DNA from 4 places in the Pantoea sp. X-Soil-ISGK-259 genome. Region 4 is predicted to be linked to each of the others. Evidence: riboswitches for the same ligand, from Rfam matches in the RefSeq annotation. Region 4 holds a riboswitch; each other region holds the start of a gene.

Region 1 (6,020 bases), 2.0 Mb from region 4:
TCTCGCCGCGCAACGCGGGATCCAGTGCAGAAAAAGGCTCATCCAGCAGCAGCACCGGACGATCACGCAGCAGACAGCGCGCCAGCGCCACACGCTGTCGCTGTCCGCCCGACAGCTCGCCCGGCAAACGGTTTAGCAGATCGCCTAATCCCACCTGATCGGCCAGTGCAGCCAGTTGCTGACGCTGCTCAGCGCTGAGTTTTAATCCCGGATGCAGCCCCAGCGCCATGTTCTGCTGCACGCTGAGGTGCGGAAACAGGTTGTTCTCCTGAAACAGCATCGAAACCGGTCGTCTGGCTGGCACGCTGTGGGTGTGATCCTGCCCGTCAATCATCAGGGTGCCCTGTTTCACCGGCAGGAAACCGGCAATCAGGCTCAGCAGGGTACTCTTCCCGGCTCCGCTGGGGCCGAGAATGGCGATGCGCTCGCCACGTGTGGCCTTGAGGCTGAAGCGCATCGGCAGATGCTGATAAAGGTAAGTGAGGTTATCAAGAGTCAGCATGGCGGCCTGGTAATTTTTCCATTAGCGTGAACAGCAATAAGCAGAGCAGCAGTAATAGCAGGGCGGTGACCGCGCCATCTGCGCCGCGATAGGCACCAATCTGCTGATAAAGGTAGAACGGCAGTGTGCGGAAGTCAGCGTTGCCAAACAGTGCCACCACGCCGAAATCACCAATCGACAGTACGCAGGCAAAGGCCAGCGCCTGGGCAAGCGGACGTTTCAGCGCCCGCAGCTCGATCAGCCGCAGCCGGTTCCAGCCGTGGATATCCAGCGAATCGCAGAGCCTGCCGTAACGCTCTGCGACATCCCGCATCGGGTTTACCAGTACTTTCAGCGCATAGGGAATGGCGATCAGCGCATTGGTAAAGATCACCAGCCCTTCTGCCGAATCAGGCAGGCCAATAGTGGCATTGAACAGCAGGAAAAAGCCGGTGGCGAGCACAATGCCTGGCATCGCCAGAATCAGCATGCCGCTGGTGTCGATCAACTGTGCCGCCGCCGGACGCTGGCGCAGACGCAGTTCCCGACTGCTCCACAGCAGCATCATGGTCAGCACCACACAGATCAGACCGGCACCGATGGCGATACGCAATGACGTCAAGGTGGCCTGCCACAGTGCAGGCTGCGCCAGCGCGCCGCGCAGTCCGCCGTGCAGACCATCGACGATGACCGCCGCCAGCGGCGGCAACAGCAGGAGGAGTGCCAGCAGGATCAGCAGTGCATCGATCAGCTGTGCTCCACGCGAATCCTGCGGATCACGCCAGCCATGCAACTGGCTGGTTCCGGCAGGAATCGCCTTGCTGAAACGCTGGCTGAGCAGCACCAGCGTCAGACAGCAGCCGAGCTGGATGAGCGCCAGTAGCGCTGCGCGTCCGGGATCGTAGTCATAACTCAGCGCCTGGAAGATCGCCAGCTCAATGGTAGTGGCCTGCGGACCGCCGCCGAGTGACAGTACGGTGGCAAAGCTGGCGAAACAGAGCATGAAGATCAGCGCACCGGTCGGCAACAGCTGACGCCGCAGCCATGGCCACTCCAGCAGACGAAAATGATGCCAGCCGCGCAGGTCAAGCTGTGCCGCCAGCTGACGCTGTTCCGCCGGAATACTCTCCAGCGCCTGCAGCATCAGGCGGGTCGCCAGCGGCAGGTTAAAGAAGACGTGCGCCAGCAAAATGCCCGGCAGGCCATAGGGAGAGAAGTGATAACCGATGCCTGCCAGCTGGCACAGCTTCGCCAGCCAGCCGTTGCTACCATAGACGGTCAGCAGGCCAAACACCGCGACCAGCACTGGCAGCACCAGCGTCATGGCGCACAGGCGCAGCAGCAGCAGACGACCCGGAAAACGGCGTCGATAGAGCGCCCGCGCCAGCGGAACCGCAGGCAGCAGCGACAGCAGGGCGGAGAGCAGCGCCTGACCAAAAGTGAACGCGATAACGTGATGCAGGTAGTCATCCTGCAGCACGCTACGTAAGTCCGTGTCCGGTGCGGCGCTCCAGAGTGCACCGAACGCCATAAATGCCACGATGGTCAGCAATATCGTGGCGAGCGAACCGGGAATCAGCCAGCGCGGCATCAGCGGCTGACGGCGCGTTGCCACTGGCTAATCCAGCCTGAACGCTGGCTGGCCACCTCTTCCGGTGAGAACTGCAGAGCGGTGGAAGGCACGTTGAGCGCCGCGAAACCTGCTGGCAGCGGCGTATCAATCACCGGATACATCCAGTTGCCGGTGGGGATGGTGCGCTGGAAGTCAGGTGAGACCATAAACTTCATAAACTGCTGTGCCAGCGCCGGCTGTTTGCTGCTGGCTAGCTGCGCGGCAACTTCGACCTGCAGATAATGACCCTCTGCAAAGGGTGCAGCGGCGTAATTCTCTTTCTTCTCTTCGATGATGTGGTAAGCCGGAGAGGTGGTGTAGCTCAGCACCAGATCGCCTTCGCCCTTGAGGAACAGGCCATAGGCTTCACTCCAGCCTTTGGTGACCGTCACGGTTTTCTGCGCCAGCTTTTGCCACGCCTGCGGAGCCTGATCGCCATAGACTTTCTGCATCCAGAGCAGCAGACCTAAGCCGGGCGTGCTGGTGCGGGGATCTTCGTAGATCACCCGCCACTTCTCCGGGCTGTCGACCAGCTCTTTCAGGCTTTTTGGCGGATTTTTCAGCCGCGTTTTGTCATAAACAAACGCGAAGTAGCCATAATCGAACGGCACGAAGGTGGTGTTGTGCCAGCCATCGGGCAGTTTTAATGTCGATGTGTCGACCTGACTTTCGGCAAACAGACCTGTTTTCTGCGCGGCCTGCACCAGATTGTTATCCAGCCCCAGCACCACATCGGCTTTACTGTTTTTGCCTTCCATCCGCACGCGGTTCAGCAGCGACACGCCATCTTCCAGCGTGACGAATTTCAGCTCGCAGTCGCACTGTGCTTCAAAGGCTTTTTTAACCGCCGGGCCAGGGCCCCAGTCGGCGGAGAAGGAGTCGTAGGTGTAGACCGTGAGAACCGGCTTAGCCGCCAGAACGGGGGCGGAGAGTAACAGCAGCACCGGCAGAACTTTGTTTAACACTTTGCGCTCCTTCAGGAGAATAGGGGATGAGTCGCAAAGGATCTGAGCACAGAGGCCTCTCAAATCCCTACGTCGGTATTAACCGAATCAGGTTCGACGGGTCTCTCTCAGCGGCTTGCTTGTGGCAGGCCGCACCCCGTTGAGAACGTCACATTCTAGTCATTTCAGCGCCGGGGCGAAAGCGTCACAGCGCGGGTGGGGCGAACCAGGCCGATTTAAAATCAAACCAGCCCAGCGTATTCATCCGGACGCCGCGCATACTGCGCTGCCCTTCAAGCAACAGCCAGTGATGAAACAGCGGATGCAGGCCGGCTTCGTCGACCAGCTGTTTGCTCCATTCGGCCAGCGGCAGCGCTTTCTCGCGCCAGCGGGCCGCATCGCCGTGCCAGTCGATAGCAAGGCAGTGATGCAGCAGCGGGATCTCATAAAGCTGTGCGAACAGCGAATAATTCAGCGGCAGGGTAAAGTTCACGCTTCCCAACCAGATATCACTCTCCGTTTCGCCCTGATACCAGCTTTCGTAGCTGATCTCACGGGTCTCCAGCGTGACGCCATGCTCTGCCAGCAGCGGACGCAGCGCATTCGCGATGCCTTCATGCTCCACGTGCTGGCTGTACCAGGTCAGCGTCAGATGGGTTAAGTCGGGCGGTTTTTCTACTGGCGTCAGGTCACGGCGATGATGCCAGCGTGGCAGCAGATCATACGCCGGAAACCAGTAGCGCTGATAGCCGACACCAGCGTGATTGAGCAGGGCGATGGGGTTAAACAGGTAGCTGACCCAGCGCCGGACCGCTTCGTTGCGACCCTGCTCTGAACGCTGGTCGAACAAAAGATAGTAGCAGCCCTCTTCAAGGCGGCTCTCCTCCTGAACTTCATCGGTGCTGCCGCCCTGCAGACGGACACCCGCATAGACCAGCTCATCGCTGATGTCGGGCAGTACCCAGATAGAGACATCATCAATCAGCGCGCGAAAACCGAAGTAGTCATCAAACGCTTCGATCTTCAGCTGGCTCTCCTGATTGCGGATCACCCGGTAAGGACCGGTGCCAACTGGCTGGCGAGCAAAGTCTTGCAGCGTCGGCCATTCGCGCGGCAGGATCATCGCACTGACGCTGCCCAGCAGCCAGGGCAAGCCCTCGTCGGGCTGGCTTAAACGGATATCCAGCGTCCAGGGGGCAGGTGAGTCGATTTGCGCAATATGGGAAAAGAGCGGATGGGGGCGCTGACGCTCCAGCGTGGCGAGCACATCCTCCATCTCCAGTTCTCTGCCGTGATGGAAGCGAATCGCCGGACGCAGGAAGAAGCGCCAGTGAAGTGGAGACGTCTGCTGCCAGTGGTGCGCAATATCGGGTTCGATTTCCCCGTTTTCCTCATTTATCCGCGTCAGACCGTTGAAAATCTGTCGGGCAATGTGGGTTTCCGAGCGCCGCAGCGGCGAGCCGGGCAAAAGGTTGAGCAGCGGACGATAGTAGAGCACCCGCAGGATATGCTTGCCCTGCCGGAAACTGCGCCCCAGGTGCGCGCTGATCATCTGCCGCACCTGGTTTTTATCGCCTACCAGCTGGACCAGCTGATCGATGCGATCCTGTTCCAGCAAATCCTCGGCACGCTGCTGCTGCAGGGCCAGGCCCGTGTAGCAGAAGATAAGCTGCGATCGCTTGCCGCGTCCGGCTTCAGCCTGCCAGGTCAGCCAGCCTGCGGCCTGCATCCGGTTGAGCAGATTGCGCATATGGCGGCGCGAGCAGTGCAGCAGATCAGCCAGTTCGCTGAGCGTAATCTCCTGCGTCTGGCCCTGACAACTCTGCCACAGGCGGATGAACTGCTGCTTCAGACGTGATGAGGACATAAAAGGGGAACTCCCTGTGAAAAGCGCTCTGTTTTTCCTGCCCCATTTTAAGAGCAAACTTTACGCTATGGGAAGAGCGGGAGGCATTCAGCAGTGAATGGCGTTCGACCCTCACTTCGCTGTTCAGCGGAGTGCTTTTCTGAGTAGGGTGCATTTACACCGCCAGCAGATGATCTCTGCTGGCTTTTTTCATGTTGCGCGGTATCGTCTACCCTTCTTTTTTCCCCTCTGTTTGTTCTGTAAGGGATTTCGAATGAAATCGCTGTTAACGCGGCAGCGCCGCATCAACCCGGTTTACCTCGCTTTTATGGTCGCCTCGTTCATGCTGGGCATCGCGGGTGCTCTGCAGGCACCGACGCTCAGCCTGTTTCTGACGCGCGAGGTACAGGCGCGGCCCTTCTGGGTCGGGCTGTTTTTCACCATTAATGCGGTGGCCGGTATCGTAGTGAGTATGCTGGTGGCAAAGCGCTCAGACAGCGTCGGCGATCGTCGTCATATCATTCTTTTCTGCTGCCTGATGGCGCTGGTGAATGCGCTACTGTTTGCCTTTACCCGCGACTATCTGACTCTGCTGACACTGGGTGTACTGCTGTCAGCGCTGGCCAGTGTTTCTATGCCGCAGCTGTTTGCGCTGGCACGAGAGTATGCCGATCAGTCGGCGCGTGAAGCAGTGATGTTCAGTTCTGTGATGCGTGCGCAACTGTCGCTGGCGTGGGTGATCGGGCCGCCGTTATCGTTCGCGCTGGCGCTGAACTACGGCTTTGTGACGCTGTTTATGGTGGCCGCGGTGCTGTTTCTGCTCTGCATTCTGCTGGTCTGGTTTACCCTGCCGTCGGTGCCACGTTCGCAACCACTGATGCAAAGCGGCGGGCTGCCGTTGAGCGGCTGGCGCGATCGCGATGTGCGTTTGCTGTTCCTCGCCTCGGTGGCGATGTGGACCTGCAACACGATGTATATCATTGATATGCCGCTCTATATCAGCACCACGCTGGGTCTGCCGGAGAAACTGGCCGGTCTGCTGATGGGAACGGCGGCCGGGCTGGAAATCCCGGTGATGCTGCTGGCGGGCCATTACGCGCGTCGCATCGGCAAGCGGCGGTTAATGCTGATCGCGGT
Region 2 (6,020 bases), 2.4 Mb from region 4:
CTGCGCACCGGCGCGGATCTGAGCATTGAGGTAGAGGATGACGCTGTCGGCCAGCTTATCCAGCATCGCGTGCAGCGTAGCCGGATCGGCATACATCATCTTTTTGATTTTGGTAAACGCCTTGCTGCTGCCACCTTCCACCATGTAGGTGGCCAGCGTCCATGGACTGCCTGAGAAGCCAATCAGCGGCAGATCGCCGTTCAGGTTCTTACGGATGGTGCGGACCGCATTCATCACGTAGCCCAGTTCCATTTCTGGATCGGGTACCGGTAAACGCTCAACGTCAGCGCGACAGGTCACAGGGTTAGAGAAACGCGGGCCTTCGCCGGTTTCAAAGTAGAGACCCAGTCCCATCGCATCAGGAATGGTCAGGATGTCACTGAAGAGGATAGCGGCATCCAGCGGATAACGGCGCAGCGGCTGCAGGGTGACTTCGCAGGCCAGCTCGGCGTTTTTGCATAGCGACATAAAGTCACCCGCCTGGGCGCGTGTCGCTTTGTACTCCGGCAAATAGCGACCGGCTTGTCGCATCATCCATACCGGCGTGACATCAACTGGCTGGCGTAACAGGGCACGCAAATAACGATCGTTCTTCAGTTCACTCATCTCAACACTCTCTCAATAACAGGCGTGTAGTGTAGCACTTTCACGCTTCGGCGCGGCACAGGGCGACAGTATCTTCAATCAGACGACGCGCCACGGTGCCGGGAGGTGGCAGCAACGGCAGGTCATCAAAACGGAACCAGGCCGCATCCAGCAGTTCTTTGCCGTCGTGTTGCAGATCGCCGCTGTCATACTCTGCCATAAATGCTGTCATCAGCGATTGCGGGAAGGGCCACGGCTGGGAGGTCACGTAACGGACATTTTTGACGCGGATATTGCTCTCTTCCATCACTTCACGGGCCACGGCCTGCTCCAGTGTCTCACCAACTTCGACAAACCCCGCCAGCACGGTATAGACCTTATTGCGATGGCGGGCATGGTTCGCCAGCAGGATTTCATCGCCGCGACGGATCGCCACAATAATGCAGGGTGCAATCTGCGGATAGTAACGCTCGCGGCAATGGCTGCAGAGACAGGCAAACTCATGTTTGCTGTGATGCATTTCATGGCCGCAATAACCGCACCAGCGATGAGAACGGTAGAATTCCGCCAGCTGAACACCGCGACCCACCAGCTGAAACAGCGCTGCATCCTGATCGATTAGCTGACGGACTGAGAACATATCGGCAGAACGCGGTTCACAAATCAGCCAGACTTTTTCGCCCTGCCACTCACCAATGGTCCGGGCCATACTGCCAGTTAAACCAAATTTTTCGGCGTTTCCGTGGGGTAAATCACCTTGTGGCAACCAAATTTTCTGTTCATGGCTGACAATCCACCATCCAGCGTCTACGCTTGAGATTTCGCATTGCATTTATTTCGTCATCCTTAGCGTCAAATCGCACGCTGAAGCCCTGATGTTAAGTGTGTAGATAAACAACTATAACTCACATGGAGTTAGATATGCTTAACCAGTTAGACGTCCTGGCTGAACGCGTAGGTGGCAGTAATGAACTGGTCGATTCGTGGCTTGAAGCCCGTCGTCAGCTACTGGTGACCTATTATCACCTGGTGGGTCTTAAACCTAATAAAGAGGCGCTGACGCGTCTGGATGAACAGGCGCTCGACAACTTCTGTCATGGCCTGGTCGATTATCTTTCTGCGGGTCACTTCAGTATCTATGAGCGTGTGATCAGTGAAATGAGTGGCGACAGCCCGATGATCGCTGCCGCGCAGATTTATCCCCCGCTGGAGGCCAATACGGAACGTCTGATGCAGCTCTATGACGGCCACCTTCAGCAGGCGATTGATGACGAAAACTGCATGACCTTCCAGCAGGCGTTGTCCGAAGTGGGCGAAGTGCTGGAAGCCCGGTTTACACTTGAAGATAAGCTGATTCAGCTGGCATGGGACAACAAGCTCGTCCCCCCGCCAGTGGCGAATGACAGCCAAATCGCCCGCCCGGCCTGATTATCGCCGTCGGGAAAGGGGTTGAGATTATCTTCCAGCCCTTTTATGCTAAACAGGTTCTGCGGAGCGCTTTCCAAAGAACCTTTTTTATTTGTGCATTGAAATTTAAGCTTTTTACGCCGGGGTCTGTTACAGGACGCCAGTGCAAAAAGTAGCTTCTTGTCGGAGTGCCCAGTTGGGCTGAGACCGTTAATTCGGGATCCGCGGAACCTGATCAGGTTAGAACCTGCGAAGGGAACAAGAGTAAATATTCTCTGTATGTCAGCACGCTTACGCTGTCTATACGGTTACTCCTTCCGAACTCCGGACAAGCATCGTTCCCTCTTAACAGGAAGATTGCTATGTCTGACCCAAAAATGACCCGTCGTGAACAGCGTGCCCAGGCGCAGGAATTTATCGATTCTCTGCAAAGCGGCAGTGCCTTTCCCCAGTCCCGTCGCATCTGGATTACCGGCAGCCGGAAGGATATTCGCGTACCCATGCGTGAAATTACCCTGAGCCCGACCCACACTGGCGGTAGCAAAGAACAGCCTCTCTATGAGCAAAATGAAGCGGTGCCGGTCTATGACACGGCAGGCGCTTATGGTGATCCCGCGGCAGAGATTGATGTGCATCGTGGCCTGGAAAAGCTGCGCGCGCGCTGGATTACTGAACGCGGCGACAGCGAACTTCTTGAACAGAACAGCTCAGGCTATACCCAACAGCGACTGGCTGACGAGGGGCTGGATCATCTGCGCTTCGATCACCTTCCGACACCGCGCCGTGCCCGTGCCGGGCGCCGCGTCACGCAGCTGCACTATGCCCGCCAGGGGATCATCACCCCGGAGATGGAGTTTATCGCTCTGCGCGAAAACATGGGGCGCGAGCGAATCCGCAGTGAGGTGCTGCTGCAACAGCATCCGGGTCACAGCTTTGGTGCGCATCTTCCCGCCCGCATCACCCCCGAGTTTGTGCGTCAGGAAGTTGCTGCCGGACGCGCTATCATCCCGGCGAATATCAATCACCCTGAATCAGAGCCCATGATCATAGGCCGCAACTTTCTGGTTAAGGTTAACGCCAACATCGGTAATTCGGCGGTGACCTCTTCCATTGAAGAAGAAGTGGAAAAGCTGGTCTGGTCAACTCGCTGGGGTGCCGATACGGTGATGGATCTCTCTACCGGTCGTTATATTCATGAAACGCGCGAATGGATTTTGCGCAACAGCCCGGTGCCTATTGGTACGGTGCCGATCTATCAGGCGCTGGAAAAAGTGAATGGCGTGGCGGAGGCGCTGAACTGGGAAATATTCCGTGACACGCTGCTTGAACAGGCGGAACAGGGCGTCGATTACTTCACTATCCACGCGGGCGTGCTACTGCGTTATGTCCCGATGACGGCGAAACGTCTGACCGGCATCGTCTCGCGGGGCGGATCGATCATGGCGAAGTGGTGCCTGTCCCATCATCAGGAGAGTTTCCTCTATCAGCACTTCCGTGAGATCTGTGAAATCTGTACGGCGTACGATGTCTCCCTGTCGCTGGGCGATGGCCTGCGTCCGGGTTCGATTCAGGATGCCAACGATGAAGCGCAGTTTGCCGAACTGCGTACCCTGGGTGAACTGACCCGTATTGCCTGGGAATATGATGTTCAGGTAATGATTGAAGGTCCGGGCCACGTGCCGATGCATATGATCCGCCGCAACATGACGGAACAGCTCGAGCTGTGCGATGAAGCCCCCTTCTACACCCTCGGTCCGCTGACCACCGATATCGCGCCCGGCTATGACCATTTCACCTCGGGTATCGGTGCCGCCATGATTGGCTGGTTTGGTTGTGCGATGCTGTGTTATGTCACACCTAAAGAGCATCTGGGTCTGCCCAACAAAGAGGATGTGAAACAAGGATTGATCACCTACAAAATCGCGGCGCATGCCGCCGATCTGGCCAAAGGCCACCCCGCTGCGCAGATCCGTGATAACGCCATGTCCAAAGCGCGCTTTGAATTCCGCTGGGAAGATCAATTCAATCTGGCGCTGGATCCCCACACGGCGCGGGCTATGCATGACGAAACCCTGCCGCAGGAGTCAGGAAAGGTGGCTCATTTCTGCTCGATGTGTGGCCCTAAATTCTGCTCAATGAAAATTTCTCAGGAGGTGCGCGAGTTTGCAGCACGCCAGGATGCGCGTGCCGAGCCGGTTGAAGTGGGCATGGCGCAGATGTCAGACCGTTTTCGCAGCCACGGCGGTGAGCTTTATCACCCTGCCGATGCCATTAAGGAGGAGTAACGATGCCCGCATTCCCTGCTACCGCCCCGCGCCTGGGGCTTTATCCGGTGGTTGATAGCCCCGAGTGGATTGAACGCCTGCTGGAGATGGGCGTTCGCACGCTGCAGCTGCGCATTAAGGATCAGCCCGATGCGATCGCTGAGCCCGCTATTGCCCATGCGATTGCACTGGGAAAACGCTATGACGCACGCCTGTTTATCAATGACTACTGGCAGCTGGCAATTAAACATCAGGCTTATGGCGTACATCTGGGGCAGGAGGATATGGATGTGGCCGATCTTGCCCGCATTCATCAGGCCGGATTGCGTCTGGGGCTCTCCACCCATGACGACGCGGAGCTGGATCGCGCGCTGGCAATCCAGCCCTCTTACATCGCACTTGGGCATATTTTCCCGACGCAGACTAAAGAGATGCCTTCTGCGCCGCAGGGCATTGAGCAGCTGAAGCGACATCTGGCACGCCTGACGCATATTCCCACTGTGGCGATTGGCGGTATCTCGATTGCGCGAGCACCTGAGGTACTGGCAACCGGCGTTGGGAGTATTGCGGTAGTGAGTGCGATTACTCAGGCAGATGACTGGCGTGAAGCAACCCGGACACTGATGGCGCTGGCAGAACCTGGCCATTAAGGATTTGTGGAAGCTGTACCACATAGCCGCTGCAAAACGGGTAATGCCCGCATTCTTCCGGGAAAGCAGCGCGCAAACGTGAGGGTTGCCGCTGGCGTGCTGTGAGCCAAAACCTTAACGTGGCATCCGTCAGGTTAAGGTTAACTGACCAGGGCCGGTTCCCTCCTCTTGCCGGCCCTGCTTCTTCTTTCCTCTATACGATAGCAGAGGCTGAAGTCTGCGGCTCATGCTGACACGAGAGCATAGCGCGTTCGACAGCCGCACCCACCCGCGCCAGCGCCTGTTCAGTTTGCTCGTTTATTGGCAGCCCGTAGTTTAAGCGCAGGCAGTTGCGATATTTGCCCGAGGCCGAAAAGAGTGAGCCTGCGGCAATCTGAATTTTTGACTCGCGCAGTTCCCGGTTAAGCAGGACCGCATCAAATGCTTCCGGGAGTTCAATCCACATCAGAAAACCGCCCTGAGGGCGGGAAACGCAGATGCCGCAGGGAAAGTAGTGGCGCACCCAGCAGCTAAAGGTTTCATAGTTACGATGATAGATTTGCCGCATCCGCCGTAGATGCAGCTGATAATGGCCCTGGCGGATAAACTCCGCAACCGCATGCTGAGGCTGCGTGGCGGTGGAGCCTGTGACGATATATTTCATGTGCAGCACGCGGTCGCGATAGCGTCCTGGTGCAACCCAGCCGACACGTAAACCGGGCGCCAGCGTTTTAGAAAAAGAGCTGCACAGCAGAACCCGGCCATCGAGATCCAGCGCTTTAATAGTAGGTGGGCGCGGGTATTCCCAGGCTAACTCACCATAAACATCATCTTCGATTACCGCCGCATCAAACCGCTGCGCCAGCGCCAGCAATGCCCGCTTACGCTGTTCAGGCATGATGAATCCCAGCGGATTATTGCAGTTCGGCACAACAACGACTGCTTTAATCGGCCATTGATCAAAGGCCAGTTCCAGCGCTTCCAGACTGATACCGGTGACCGCATCTGTTGGGATCTCAATGGCACGAATGCCAAAGCCGCGCAGGGTTTGCATGATGCCGTGAAACGACGGTGACTCAACGGCAATGATATCGCCCGGCTCGCAGACAGCCCGAACGGCGACCGATAACGCCTC
Region 3 (6,020 bases), on a different replicon from region 4:
TCAGCTTGTTATCAAACAGAAATTGCTCATAAGCCTGATAGCGTGCACGATCCAGTTTTGCCGGATCGGCGGCGAACAGCGGCAGCGTGGCACGCCATGCCTGATGGTTTAGCGGTGTATTCAGCTCAGGATGCTCGCGGGCAAAGATCAGCCAGTTCTCCTCAGGATGCGCCTGCAGCTCCGCATTTCCCTTCTTCAATGCCCGCAGAAACTTCTGAATCTTCTCCGAGTGCGCCTCGTCACGGTTGGCGACGATAATCAGCTCGTCATAAGCGGGAACACCATAATCCTCGACGTTAAGCACCACGGGTTCTTTGCCGGCAAGTTTCAACTCCAGCGCTTCAATATTGCGATAGCCGCCGATAACCGCATCTACCTGGCCGGTCATCAGGGCGCTGGTGAGCTGAAAATTAACGTTAATCAATTTGACCTGATCGGCTTTGACGCCGTCATGGGCCAGCATGGTCGCCAGCGTCGCCTGCTCAATGCCACTCACTGAATAGCCGATGCGTTTACCTTTTAAATCCGCCGGTTTTTTCACCGTTTTGTCTAACGTCATCAGTGTGTTCAGTGGCGTGTCAATCAACGTGCCCACCCGCATCAGTGGCAATCCCTGATCGGCGAAGAAATGCAGCTGAGGCTGATAGGTAATGGCTAAGTCCGCCTGCTTTGCCGCGACCAGACGTGGCGGCAGGGCCGGATCGGAAGGCGGCACGATATTTACCTCCAGTCCTTCAGCGGCAAACGCGCCGGTCTGCTGCGCCACCATAATGGGCGCGTGATCGGGATTGATATACCAGTCGAGTACCAGCGTCAGTTTTTCCATCGCCTGAACCTGAGTGGTTAAGGTGGCGCTGAAGAGCAGGGTTAACAGGGGCAGTTTAGTCATGGGATTTCTCATTTTAAGGGTCATCAAATTGTCTCAGGAGCCCAGCTAATCAGGCGGCGCAGCAGGCGATCGATAGTCAGCCACAGGGCGAGGGTCATCAGCACCAGAATGAACAGGGCAGCGAAACAGAGGTCGCTCTGCATCCGGGCATTGGCATTCAGCATCACGAAACCCAGCCCTTCCGCTGAGCCGACCCATTCGCCGATAATTGCCCCTATCGGCGCGACGGCCGCCGCCATCCGTAACCCTGAACCCAGCGCAGGCAGCGCCGCTGGCAGCCTGACATGGCGCAGTTGTGCTGAAGGGGAAGCGCCCATAGTGCGAGCCAGGTCAAGGTAGCCGGGCGTAACGCGGCGCAGGCCATCAAAAAAGCTGGAGGTTACCGGGAAGAAGATCACCAGCACGGCCATCGCGACTTTGGCGCTCATGCCAAAGCCAAACCAGAGAACCAGCAGCGGAGCCAGCGCAAATACCGGAATCGCCTGGCTGGTGATCACCAGCGGCATCATCCAGCGCTGTAACCACGGTGAATAGGTCATGCCCAGCGCCAGCACACCACCCAGCAGCACGCCGAGCGCCATGCCGCTGAGGATCTCGGTCAGGGTAATCAGAGTGTGATAGCTGAGATAGTCAGCGTTCTGCCACAGCGCAATAGCGACTGCAGCGGGCGAGGGCAGCAGAAAGGCGGGAATACAGGTCAGCGTGGCCAGCCACCATGCTGCAATCAGACCGGCAAACAGCGTAATTCCACGACGCAAACGTACGAAACGTGTGCTCATCTGGCTATTCCGCTTAGCTGTTTCAACAGTGCGGCCTGACTTCGTATTAAGCCGGCGTCCTCGGCTGCCCTTGGCGGCAGGCCCTGTAGTGGTGGAGAGGCTTCGATTCCCGCCGCACCGATCACCAGCAGGTGATGACTGAGACGACAGGCTTCGGCGGCATCGTGGGTGATCAGCAGCACCGTGTGACCGACCAGCACCTCCGCCGCCAGCATCTGAATCTCATGACGGGTCAATGCATCCAGCGCGGAGAATGGCTCATCCATTAACACAACAGGCTGACGCGTGTAGAGAGTGCGGGCCAGCGCAGCGCGCTGACGCATCCCGCCGGAGAGTGTAGCGGGCCGCGCGCGGGCGCTCTGGCTCAGCCCAACCCTTGCCAGCAGATACTGCGCCCAGTCGCGATCGGCTTTCTCGCCTTTCAGCCGACTGGCCAGGCAGACATTTTGCTCAATCGTCAGCCACGGATAGAGCAAATCCTGTTGCCCCATCCAGGCGATGCGTCCGGTCAGCGGAAGGCCATCGCTGCCGCTAATCTGTCCCGAACTGGGTGGCGTAAGACCGGCAATGACACGCATCAGGCTGCTTTTGCCTGCACCGCTGGCACCCAGTAACGCCGTAAATTTACCCCCGGCGATCTCCAGATCAAGCTGACTGAAAAGTTGTTGCTGACCCAGCGTAAGGCTGAGCTGGCGAACTGAAATACCTGGCGGTGTGGCATTGCACAGCTGGCTCATGGTCTGACCCGAAGATCGGCAGCGTGATCTATCCCCATTTGCCAGAATGCCGCTTCCAGCCGGGTCGCAGTGGTGAAAATCTCCGCCAGCCGATCAAAACGTTGTTCTCCGGCGCGCTGCTGAGCCAGCGTTTCAAAAAGTATCAGTGACGAGCCTACCCCGGCCAGATAGGCTTCATCGCCGTAATTTTCAATCCATTCGGCGTAAGGGTTGCCCTCAATGCGCGTCGCAGGATCATCCAGCAAAGTCAGGCCGATTTCAGCGTAACCGGCAACACAGGGCATCAGCGCCGTTATGAGCTCCAGTGCATCGCCGGTGTGACCGGCATCCAGCACATAACGGGTGTAATTGAGCGTTTCCGCTGCTTCGGGTTCACGTGCCATTGTTGCCTCGCTGATGCCCCATTGCTGGCAGTAAGCGAGGTGCAGCGGCAGTTCACCGATAATCGCGTTAAGTGATGCCGTAGCGCGTCGTAGAGCGTCAGGCTCAGAGAGTTTGCTGATCAGCAGACCCCAGGCACGGGCGAAGTGGAGCAGGAACAGATAATCCTGGGTGAGATAGTTACGGAAGGCGGCAGGAGGCAGCGTACCCTGACCGAGTTGCTGCACAAAATCGTGCCTTACATAGGCGTGCCATTGCGTGCCCGCCTGCTGGCGCAGACGACCATAGAAACCGGTCTCGAAAAGCGGATGTGACATGGGATCTCCATTAAAAGGGAGATCCGGGCATACGGTCTGGAACAGGGGATAGTGCAGGAAATGAGACAGAAAATCTGCCGACCCGTCCCTTCGCTGGCATGACCCAGATCAGGTTCAAAGGGTTCGGCTTTCGCCATCTCAGCCCATGACAGGACACCCCTCGGAGACATTCGTTATACGATAATTAGTGCCTGAGCACAACGGATGCGTCAGTGTTATGCTCAGGCAAGTTTGCTACGCGACAGTGCATTCAGATGTGCTTTTTAAGTGACAGTGTCACTCAAGATCTGCGCCATTACTGGCAATCACTTTCTTATACCACCAGAATGATTTTTTTCGCGTACGCGCCAGCGTGCCGTTACCCAAATCGTCGCGGTCTACGTAGACGAAACCGTAGCGCTTGCTCATTTCGCCGGTCGAGGCGGCAACCAGATCGATACAGCCCCAGCTGGTATAACCCATCACCGGCACGCCATCTTCAATGGCGTCGCCCATCGCGCGGATATGTTCACGCAGATAGCTGATGCGGTAATCGTCATTAATCTCGCCATTCGCGTCGACTTCATCGCGTGCGCCCAGGCCATTCTCCACCAGGAAGAGAGGCTTCTGATAGCGGTCATACATCATGTTCATCGTGATACGTAACCCCAGCGGATCGATGCCCCAGCCCCAGTCACTGCGTGGCACATGGGGATTAGTCAGGGATTTCACCACGTTGGCGGCGCTACTGTTCTGCTCGTTCATTTCTGCCGACGCGCAGCGCGAAGCGTAGTAACTGAATGAGACAAAATCGACGCTGTTTTTCAGAATGTAGGCATCACCGTCAGCGATCTCCAGCGTCACCCCTTTTTCACGGAACACGCGGGCAGCGTAAGCCGGATAGGCACCGCGCGCCTGCACATCTATAAAAAAGAGGTTTTCGCGGTCTTTCTCCAGTGCAGCCCAGACATCTTCCGGTTTGCTCGACCAGGGATAGAAATTGCCGCCGGCCAGCATGCAGCCGACCTGATTGACCGGATTCACTTCATGCGCGATTCGCGTAACCAGCGCGCTGGCAACCAGTTCATGATGTGCCGCCTGATATTTTACCTGGTCTCTATTCTCGCCGGGTTCAAAGACCAGGCCAGCCCCGGAAAACGGACTGTGCAGCAGGATATTGATCTCGTTGAAGGTCAGCCAGTATTTCACCAGTCCATCAAACGCCTCGAAACAGCTTCGTGCGTAACGGGCAAAAAAATCGACCATTTTGCGATTGCGCCATGAGCCATATTCCGTGACCAGATGCATCGGGACATCAAAATGGCAAAGCGTGACCAGCGGTTCGATATTGTATTTCCGGCACTCTTCGAAGACCGCACGATAAAACGCAATGCCTTCCGGATTAGGCGTCAGTTCGTCACCGTTAGGATAGAGCCGGCTCCAGGCAATTGAGGTGCGGAACACGCTGAACCCCATTTCGGCCATCAGCGCAATATCTTCCGGATAGCGGTGATAGAAATCGATAGCGTCATGACTGGGGTAGAACTCGTCGTCACGCAGGGCAAAACGTTTTTCCAGACCCAGTTTAACCGGCATCCGGTTTGGGCCATGCGGGATCATATCGACGGTGGTTAAGCCCTTTCCGCCCTCACGAAAACCACCTTCACTCTGGTTAGCGGCCAGCGCGCCGCCCCATAAAAACCCTTGCGGGAACCTTGAATCAGACATGCAATCCTCTTTTTTGGGTCAGCCTGACCCTTTTCCTAATGGCTATTGATCGCGTTAGCGCGTTCGGTAGCAGGCGCAGGTTGCGCAGCGCTTTCGGGTTCTGTCTCAGGAATATCCTCGAAGCCTAACAGTAGCGTCAGCACGAATGACAACACCACCGAGAGCACCATGACCGCACCGACCCAGACAATACTCATGGGATTGGTGGGATCGAAGAACTGTACGCTGGTAAAGAGGCCGGGTGAGGCCATCGAGTGGCTGGCCAGCCCGCCAATGCCCGCAACCGCGCCACAGATAAAACCACTGATCAGACAGGCGATCAGTGGGCGTTTCAGGCGCACTGCAACGCCATACAGCGCCGGTTCTGAAATCCCTGCGATAATGGCTGATGCCGCAGCTGCCAGTGCGGTCTGGCGCAGTTCACGGTTTTTAGTGCGGAACGCCACCGCCAGCGACGATCCGCCCAGCGACAGGTTGGCGCCGATCTCTGACGGCATCACCATGCCTTCTTTGCCGGTTTCGGCAATGGTCTGGATAATGGTTGGTGTGAAAACCCGGTGCATACCGGTCATCACCAGCAGCGGCCAGAGAGCGCCCATAATCGCAACCGAAAGCCAGCCAAGGTAGCCATGGACGGTGTAGACCAGCGCGGAGATGCCGCTGCCGATCCAGATACCAATCGGGCCAATCAGCACAATCGCAATGGGTGCCGCAATCAGCACAATCAGCATCGGTTTCAGGAAGTTTTTAGTGACCGCAGGGGTGATGCGATCCACGCCTCGTTCAATGTGTGACAGGATCCACGTCATCACCAGCGCCGGGATCACCGTATAGGTGTATTTCACCGCGGTGACAGGTATGAAAGCGAACTCGACCGGCTGACCCTGCGCCGCTTTTGCCATCAGCTCAACAAAATTGGGATGGACCAGAACGCCGGCAATGGCAATCGCCAGCGACATATTAGTTTTGAACTTCAGCGCCGCTGAGGCGGCAACCATGATCGGCAGGAAGAAGAATGCCCCGTCGCCAATGACGTTGAGGATCACCAGCGTTGATGAACCTTTTTCAAACACGCCCGCCATATCAAGAATCATCGCCAGCAGTTTCACCATGGACCCACCAATAATGGCTGGGATCAATGGCGACATGGTGCCCACCAGCGCATCCAGAATGCCTGCGCCAATACTTCTCAGGGTAATTTTGCGTTTCA
Region 4 (6,020 bases):
ACCGGTCAGCCACGCGATAGCCCATACCGTCATCGGTTGCAGCACCAGCTTCAGCAGGCAAATGGTGTAGCTCTCTTTTAAGCCGTCCCGCACCCGATAGTGCGCCAGGCTCATGCCCAGCGTGACCAGCGACAGCGGCGCGGCCAGCGAGGCCAGCATCTTTAATGGTTCAGCGGCCAGCAGTGGCAACGGGCGTTGCAGAAAACTCCAGGCTGTACCGCTGAGAATGCCGATGATGAGCGGATTCTTCAGCACACCGATCAATGTGCGCCAAAGGCCATTCAGCGAGAAGCTGCCCTGCTTCGCCCACTCGACTGAAACGGTCAGTAAAGTCCACAGGATCAGGCTGTTAAACACCAGCACCAGCGCCACCGGCGGCAGCGCTTCTGGCCCGAGTAACACGGTGGCCACCGGGATCCCCAGCATCACGTTATTAGAGAAGATACCGCCCAGGGCAAAGACTGAAGCCGCCACGCCATCCAGATCGAACAGCCTTGTTGCCAGCAGTCGCCCCACGATAAACACCAGCAGGCAACTGCCGAAGAAGGCCAGTAACAGGCGCGCATCCACCGGCGGGCTTTGTGAGAAGGTACTCATTACCCGAAACAGCATGCAGGGCAGTGCAACGTTAAACACAAAGCGGTTCATCCCTTCGCTGATGCTGGCAGGCCATTTTCCGAGGCGTGTCAGGCAGTATCCCAGTAAGATCAGGATAAACAGCGGAGCTGAGAGATAAATTTGATGGCTTAAGCTTTCAAACAGCAGTGGCATAGAGGGCGTCTGATCAGGCGATGATTAGTTATCAGACTAACAAATTGCTAACTAACTGTTAACTGGAACGGTGTCTGAACCCTCCGCCGTGAGGGCGACTAATCTAGCCAGCGACGCGCCTGTTCATCGGTGATATCACGATAATAGACGCGATGGATTATTTCGTTACAGCCTGAGCAGCGTGCGGAAATATAGGTTGAAAAATAATATCTGCCACTGGGTGCGACGGCACCCTGACGTTCAATAATAATATCCTGCCATCGATGACGGTGTGGAATAAGCGCTAAAAATCGCATCATACATCCTGCATAGTATGAAGTTCCGCTTCAGGAGGTAACTAACCTCATGAAATAAAATATTTTTTACGATGATGCTGCAAGCAGGTTAATTATTATTATGCAGTCAGAGACACTGCAGGAAATATTTCCTGTCAGGGGGATAAATAAAGCTAACTATAAAGAGGTGTTTCGTTAACCCGCAGCATTAAGCCTTTTTTTGTGACCTCAGGCGTTGATCGGGATCATATGAATTGTTTCAGCACGGATTATTTCCCCGACAGGTGTCGCTTGCTTTCACCGTATAGCTCTCCTATGCTGCAAGCCGTAACACGACTCGGGGTGCCGCTTTCCACACGGAAAGGGCTGAGAAAAACCCGCTGACCTGAACTGGATAATGCCAGCGTAGGGAAGTCTGATGCCTGACCGCATTCGCCTTCTTGTTCGCCGGTTGGGAGCTACGATGACACATCAATCTCAACACCTTTCTGCCGCGCACTTCGCGCCCATCCTGCACACTTTCCGCCGTCAGTCACCGCTGGTGCACTGCATGACCAATGACGTGGTTCAGAACTTCACCGCCAATGTACTGCTGGCACTTAATGCCTCACCGGCGATGGTGATCGATCCGGAAGAAGCCGCAGAGTTCAGTGAATTGGCCGATGCGCTGCTGATTAATGTGGGCACGTTAACCCCCGAACGGCAGCAGGCGATGCAGGCTGCCATCACTGCCGCTAATCTGGCGGGCACACCCTGGACACTCGATCCGGTTGCGGTCGGCGCGCTGACGCTGCGCAGTGACTTCTGTCAGCGGTTATTGAGTCAGCAACCGGCGGTGATCCGCGGCAATGCATCAGAGATTCTGGCGCTGGCACAGCAGGCCAGTGGCGGGCGGGGCGTTGATACACTGCATCAGGCGGATGCGGCAATTGATGCAGCACAGCAACTCGCTGAGACCTGGAAAACGCTGGTGATCGTCACCGGTGAAGTGGACTACGCCACGGATGGTCAGCGGATCCTCGCCATAAGCGGTGGAAGCCCGTTAATGACACGGGTGGTGGGCACCGGCTGTGCACTCTCCGCCGTGGTAGCGGGCTTCAGCAGTCTGCCTGGTGATCGTCTAATGAATGTCGCGGCCGCCTGTCAGGTCATGGCCCTGGCGGGAGAAAAGGCAGCGGCGCAGGCTGCCGGGCCGGGCAGTTTTGCCACCGCGTTTATTGATGCCCTCTGGACGCTGGAGGTGGGCAATGAAGCGCATTAATGCCCTGACGATTGCCGGTACCGATCCCAGCGGCGGGGCAGGCATTCAGGCCGATCTGAAAACCTTCTCGGCTCTGGGCGCCTATGGCACCAGCGTCATAACCGCGCTGGTGGCACAAAACACGCAAGGCGTGCAGTCTGTTTACCGGATTGCACCTGAGTTTGTTGCCGCCCAGCTCGATTCGGTGCTGAGTGATGTGCGCATCGACAGCGCAAAAATTGGCATGCTGTCAGAAACGGCTATCGTAGAGCAGGTTGCTGCCCGGCTGAGAAAGGCAGATATCCCGTTTGTGGTACTGGATACCGTGATGGTCGCAAAAAGTGGCGATGCGCTGCTCTCGCCAGACGCCGTGGCCAGCGTACGTGAGCTGTTATTGCCGCAGGTCTCGTTGATCACACCGAATCTGCCGGAAGCGGCGGCGTTGCTCAACTGTGCTGTCGCCAGCGATGAGGCGGAGATGCGCGAGCAGGGACGGGCATTGCTGGCGCTGGGCTGTCAGGCTGTGCTGATGAAAGGCGGACATCTTACGGCGGCAGAGAGCCCGGACTGGCTGATCACGCATTCCACTGAGCAGCGATTCAGCACGTCTCGCGTCAACACCCGTCACACCCATGGCACCGGCTGCACGTTGTCGGCCGCCTTAGCCGCGTTGCGTCCGCGTCATGCTGACTGGGCAGAGACGATTGGGGAAGCCAAAAACTGGTTACAACAGGCGTTGTTAATGGCAGATACGCTGGAGGTCGGGAAGGGCATCGGGCCGGTTCACCATTTTCATCAATGGTGGTGACGGCGAAGACCCGCACCGGCCTGACATTCAGGCGGTGCGGGTGATGAGCGATTAGGGTGCTTCAAACCAGGCGCTGTTACGCTCGGCAATGGGGGTGATTGAGAAGATCATCTCCTGCAGGTGGCGACGCATCGCCGCTTCGGCAGCATTGTCGTCATGGCCCTTGAGCGCGGCAAAAATCTCTTCATGCTGCTCAATCAGCTTTTCTGGCGGCGAGACTTCACTCAACGTCAGAAAGCGCACGCGGTCCATTGCCGCTTTGATGTTCTCAACCGTCTCCCAGGCCAGCTTGCAGTCGATACTTTCAGCGATCAGGCGATGAAACTCATCGTCCAGCGTAAGAAAAGCCTGGCTGTCATGGCGTTCAGCAGCCATGCGCTGCAGCTGCAGGTTATGTTCCAGCGCCATCAGCGACGAGTCGTCTATCTCCAGCGCCGCGCGACGAACCACCGACACTTCCACCGCTTCACGGATAAAGCGGCCATCCGCTACCCGCTTAGCGGAGATTTTGCGCACAAAGGTGCCGCGCTGCGGCAATACCTGTACCAGTCCGGCTTCAGCCAGCTTGATGAACGCTTCGCGCACCGGCTGGCGTGAGACGTTGAAGCGCGCGGACACTTCCTTTTCAGAAAGCAGCGAGCCTGGCTGAATTGCGCAGGTGACAATATCTTTGCGCAGATACCGGTAAATCTGCTGATTTACCGGTTCGCTGGTCGTAATGGTATAGGCGATCGACATGCAGCAATATCCATATTACGGCTGGCAAAAGCCAGCGCGATGGGAAAGTGCCAGTCTAATCAGCGCGCTGCGTCTGCGCCAGCCCTTTTAGCTGCGGTTGAGAGACTGATGCACGGTCGCGCGCGCGCCCTGAGTGGCCAGTTTGTTATACCAGGCGGTCAGTCGGCCGACCACATCGGCATTCTGCGCCAGATCGTCGCCAAACACTTCGCGCATGGAGAGTAACGCCCGTACACGCGCTTCACCCTCTTCGCTGCTGGCGACGCATTCTGCCAGTTGCGCTTTCATCGGATCACGAATCTCAATCGGCTGACCCTTCTCATCAATGCCGCCGACATAGCGCATCCAGCCCGCCACGCCCAGCAACAGCAGCTCGCAGTCGCTGCCGCGCTGCAGGTGCCAGCGCAGGCTATCAAGCATACGTTGTGGCAGCTTCTGGGTGCCGTCAGTGGCAATCTGTCCGGTGCGATGTTTAATCGCGCGGTTTTCATAACGGGCAATCAGCGAATCGGCGTATGCATTGAGATCCACGCCCTGAGTGCGCAGCGTCGGGGCTTGCTCATCCACCATCAGTGAACGGGCGGCGGCGCGGAAATGAGGATCGGCCATGCAGTCGCTGATGTACTCATAACCGGCCAGGAAGCCAAGATAGGCCAGGAAAGAGTGGCTGCCATTCAACATCCGCAGTTTCATCTCTTCATAGGGCAGGACATCGCTGACCAGCTCTGCGCCTGCTTTTTCCCACGCCGGACGACCATTAACGAAGTTATCTTCGATCACCCACTGGAAGAAGGGTTCCGCTTCAACCGCAACGGGATCGCTGCAACCCAGGCGCGCGTTCAGCGCGGCAAATGCCGCATCGGTCATGGCCGGAACGATGCGATCCACCATGGTGGAGGGGAAGGTGATGTGCTGCTGAATGTAGTCTGCCAGCGCCGGATCCTGATACTGTGCCAGCTGCACAATCACATTACGGATGACGTGACCATTTTCCGGCATGTTGTCGCAGGACATTACGCTGAACGCAGGCAGATCCTGCTTCCGCCGACGGCGAATCGCGGCCAGAATCAGACCCGGCAGCGAGCGAGGCGAGTCTGGATTCTGCAGATCGTGCACGATGTCAGGATGATCGGGGTTTAAATTTCCACTGGCGGGCTGATGGCAATAGCCTTTCTCGGTGACGGTCATAGAGACAATGGCCACCTCTGGCTGACTCATTGCGTTGATCACCGCCTCAATCCCATCACTTTTGCCGTGCAGCGCCTGAGTAATCACGCCAATGACCCGGGTTTGCAGTGAGTCATCGGCCATCTCTGTCAGGGTATAGAGCAGATTTTGCTCACGCAGAGCCTGAATCAGATCGCCGCTGTTGAGGTTAACTTCGCAGTAGCCCCAGTCACTGCCCTGTTCAGCCAGCTTATCGCTGCAGAGTGCCTGATGCGCGCGGTGAAACGCACCAAAACCAATATGTACCATGCGAGTCTTTAAATTGCTGCGGTCGTAAGTGGGGCGCTGGACCTCAGCGGGCAGGCGATCAATCTGTAACATACTCCGTCCTTATGGCAAACGGGGCGCATGGCGCCCCGAAATCATCGTTCTGTTAGCGGAACAACACTCAGACCGAAACCGGTTTATCCTGGGATTTCGGACTGCGAATCACGAACAGCACCAGGAAAGCCCCCAGCGCGGCGACACAACCCGCCAGTACAAAGGCGCTATCGAATTTACCGGTGTGCTGGACAATAAAGCCGGTGACGATCGGCCCGATGATGCCGGAGAGGCTACCCACCAGATGGATAAAGCCGCTGATGCTGCCGATACGACTCTTGTGTACCACATCCTGAATAATCGCCCAGTAGATCGCGCCGGTGATATAGAGAAAGAAAATCGACACCGACATCATCATAACGGCGGGAACCACTTCTTTTATCGTACCCGCCAGTGCCACACAAATTGCGGCTGCCAGCAGTGAGACAACCAGCACAATTTTACGGGACAACAACAGTTTGCCGGTGATATTGAAGATTTTATCGGAGATCCAGCCACCCAGCGCCAGACCAACGAATCCGACTATCCACGGGATCATGGTGGTGATGCTCATGGATTTGATATCCAGGCCGTGCGCCTGCACCAGATAGGCCGGGAACCAGCTCAGGAAGAAGAACAGGATGTAGTTGTAGCAGAAGAA

Evidence for each region. Region 4 has a riboswitch for thiamine pyrophosphate ahead of thiM (hydroxyethylthiazole kinase). Riboswitches for the same ligand answer to the same signal wherever they lie in the genome.
Region 1: another riboswitch for thiamine pyrophosphate. It lies ahead of thiB (thiamine ABC transporter substrate binding subunit); the one in region 4 lies ahead of thiM (hydroxyethylthiazole kinase).
Region 2: another riboswitch for thiamine pyrophosphate. It lies ahead of thiC (phosphomethylpyrimidine synthase ThiC); the one in region 4 lies ahead of thiM (hydroxyethylthiazole kinase).
Region 3: another riboswitch for thiamine pyrophosphate. It lies ahead of tenA (thiaminase II); the one in region 4 lies ahead of thiM (hydroxyethylthiazole kinase).

Annotation. Positions count from the first base shown of each region.
Region 1 is NZ_AP035986.1:672,864-678,883, forward strand. Features, by position in the region: gene thiQ (thiamine ABC transporter ATP-binding protein ThiQ) at 1-502, opposite strand, end outside; gene thiP (thiamine/thiamine pyrophosphate ABC transporter permease ThiP) at 489-2,096, opposite strand; gene thiB (thiamine ABC transporter substrate binding subunit) at 2,072-3,058, opposite strand; TPP riboswitch at 3,105-3,207, opposite strand; gene sgrR (HTH-type transcriptional regulator SgrR) at 3,243-4,904, opposite strand; gene AC6I77_RS03015 (MFS transporter) at 5,158-6,020, shown strand, end outside.
Region 2 is NZ_AP035986.1:240,605-246,624, reverse strand. Features, by position in the region: gene hemE (uroporphyrinogen decarboxylase) at 1-606, opposite strand, end outside; gene nudC (NAD(+) diphosphatase) at 647-1,417, opposite strand; gene AC6I77_RS01100 (Rsd/AlgQ family anti-sigma factor) at 1,507-2,013, shown strand; TPP riboswitch at 2,167-2,267, shown strand; gene thiC (phosphomethylpyrimidine synthase ThiC) at 2,355-4,277, shown strand; gene thiE (thiamine phosphate synthase) at 4,280-4,906, shown strand; gene AC6I77_RS01085 (aminotransferase-like domain-containing protein) at 5,100-6,020, opposite strand, start outside.
Region 3 is NZ_AP035987.1:148,352-154,371, forward strand. Features, by position in the region: gene AC6I77_RS19890 (ABC transporter substrate-binding protein) at 1-889, opposite strand, end outside; gene AC6I77_RS19895 (ABC transporter permease) at 913-1,668, opposite strand; gene AC6I77_RS19900 (ABC transporter ATP-binding protein) at 1,665-2,405, opposite strand; gene tenA (thiaminase II) at 2,402-3,103, opposite strand; TPP riboswitch at 3,172-3,274, opposite strand; gene AC6I77_RS19910 (6-phospho-beta-glucosidase) at 3,380-4,810, opposite strand; gene ascF (PTS cellobiose/arbutin/salicin transporter subunit IIBC) at 4,846-6,020, opposite strand, start outside.
Region 4 is NZ_AP035986.1:2,647,154-2,653,173, reverse strand. Features, by position in the region: gene AC6I77_RS12560 (AEC family transporter) at 1-771, opposite strand, end outside; gene AC6I77_RS12555 (hypothetical protein) at 870-1,067, opposite strand; TPP riboswitch at 1,375-1,475, shown strand; gene thiM (hydroxyethylthiazole kinase) at 1,510-2,307, shown strand; gene thiD (bifunctional hydroxymethylpyrimidine kinase/phosphomethylpyrimidine kinase) at 2,294-3,094, shown strand; gene AC6I77_RS12540 (GntR family transcriptional regulator) at 3,146-3,832, opposite strand; gene AC6I77_RS12535 (mannitol dehydrogenase family protein) at 3,920-5,380, opposite strand; gene AC6I77_RS12530 (MFS transporter) at 5,448-6,020, opposite strand, start outside.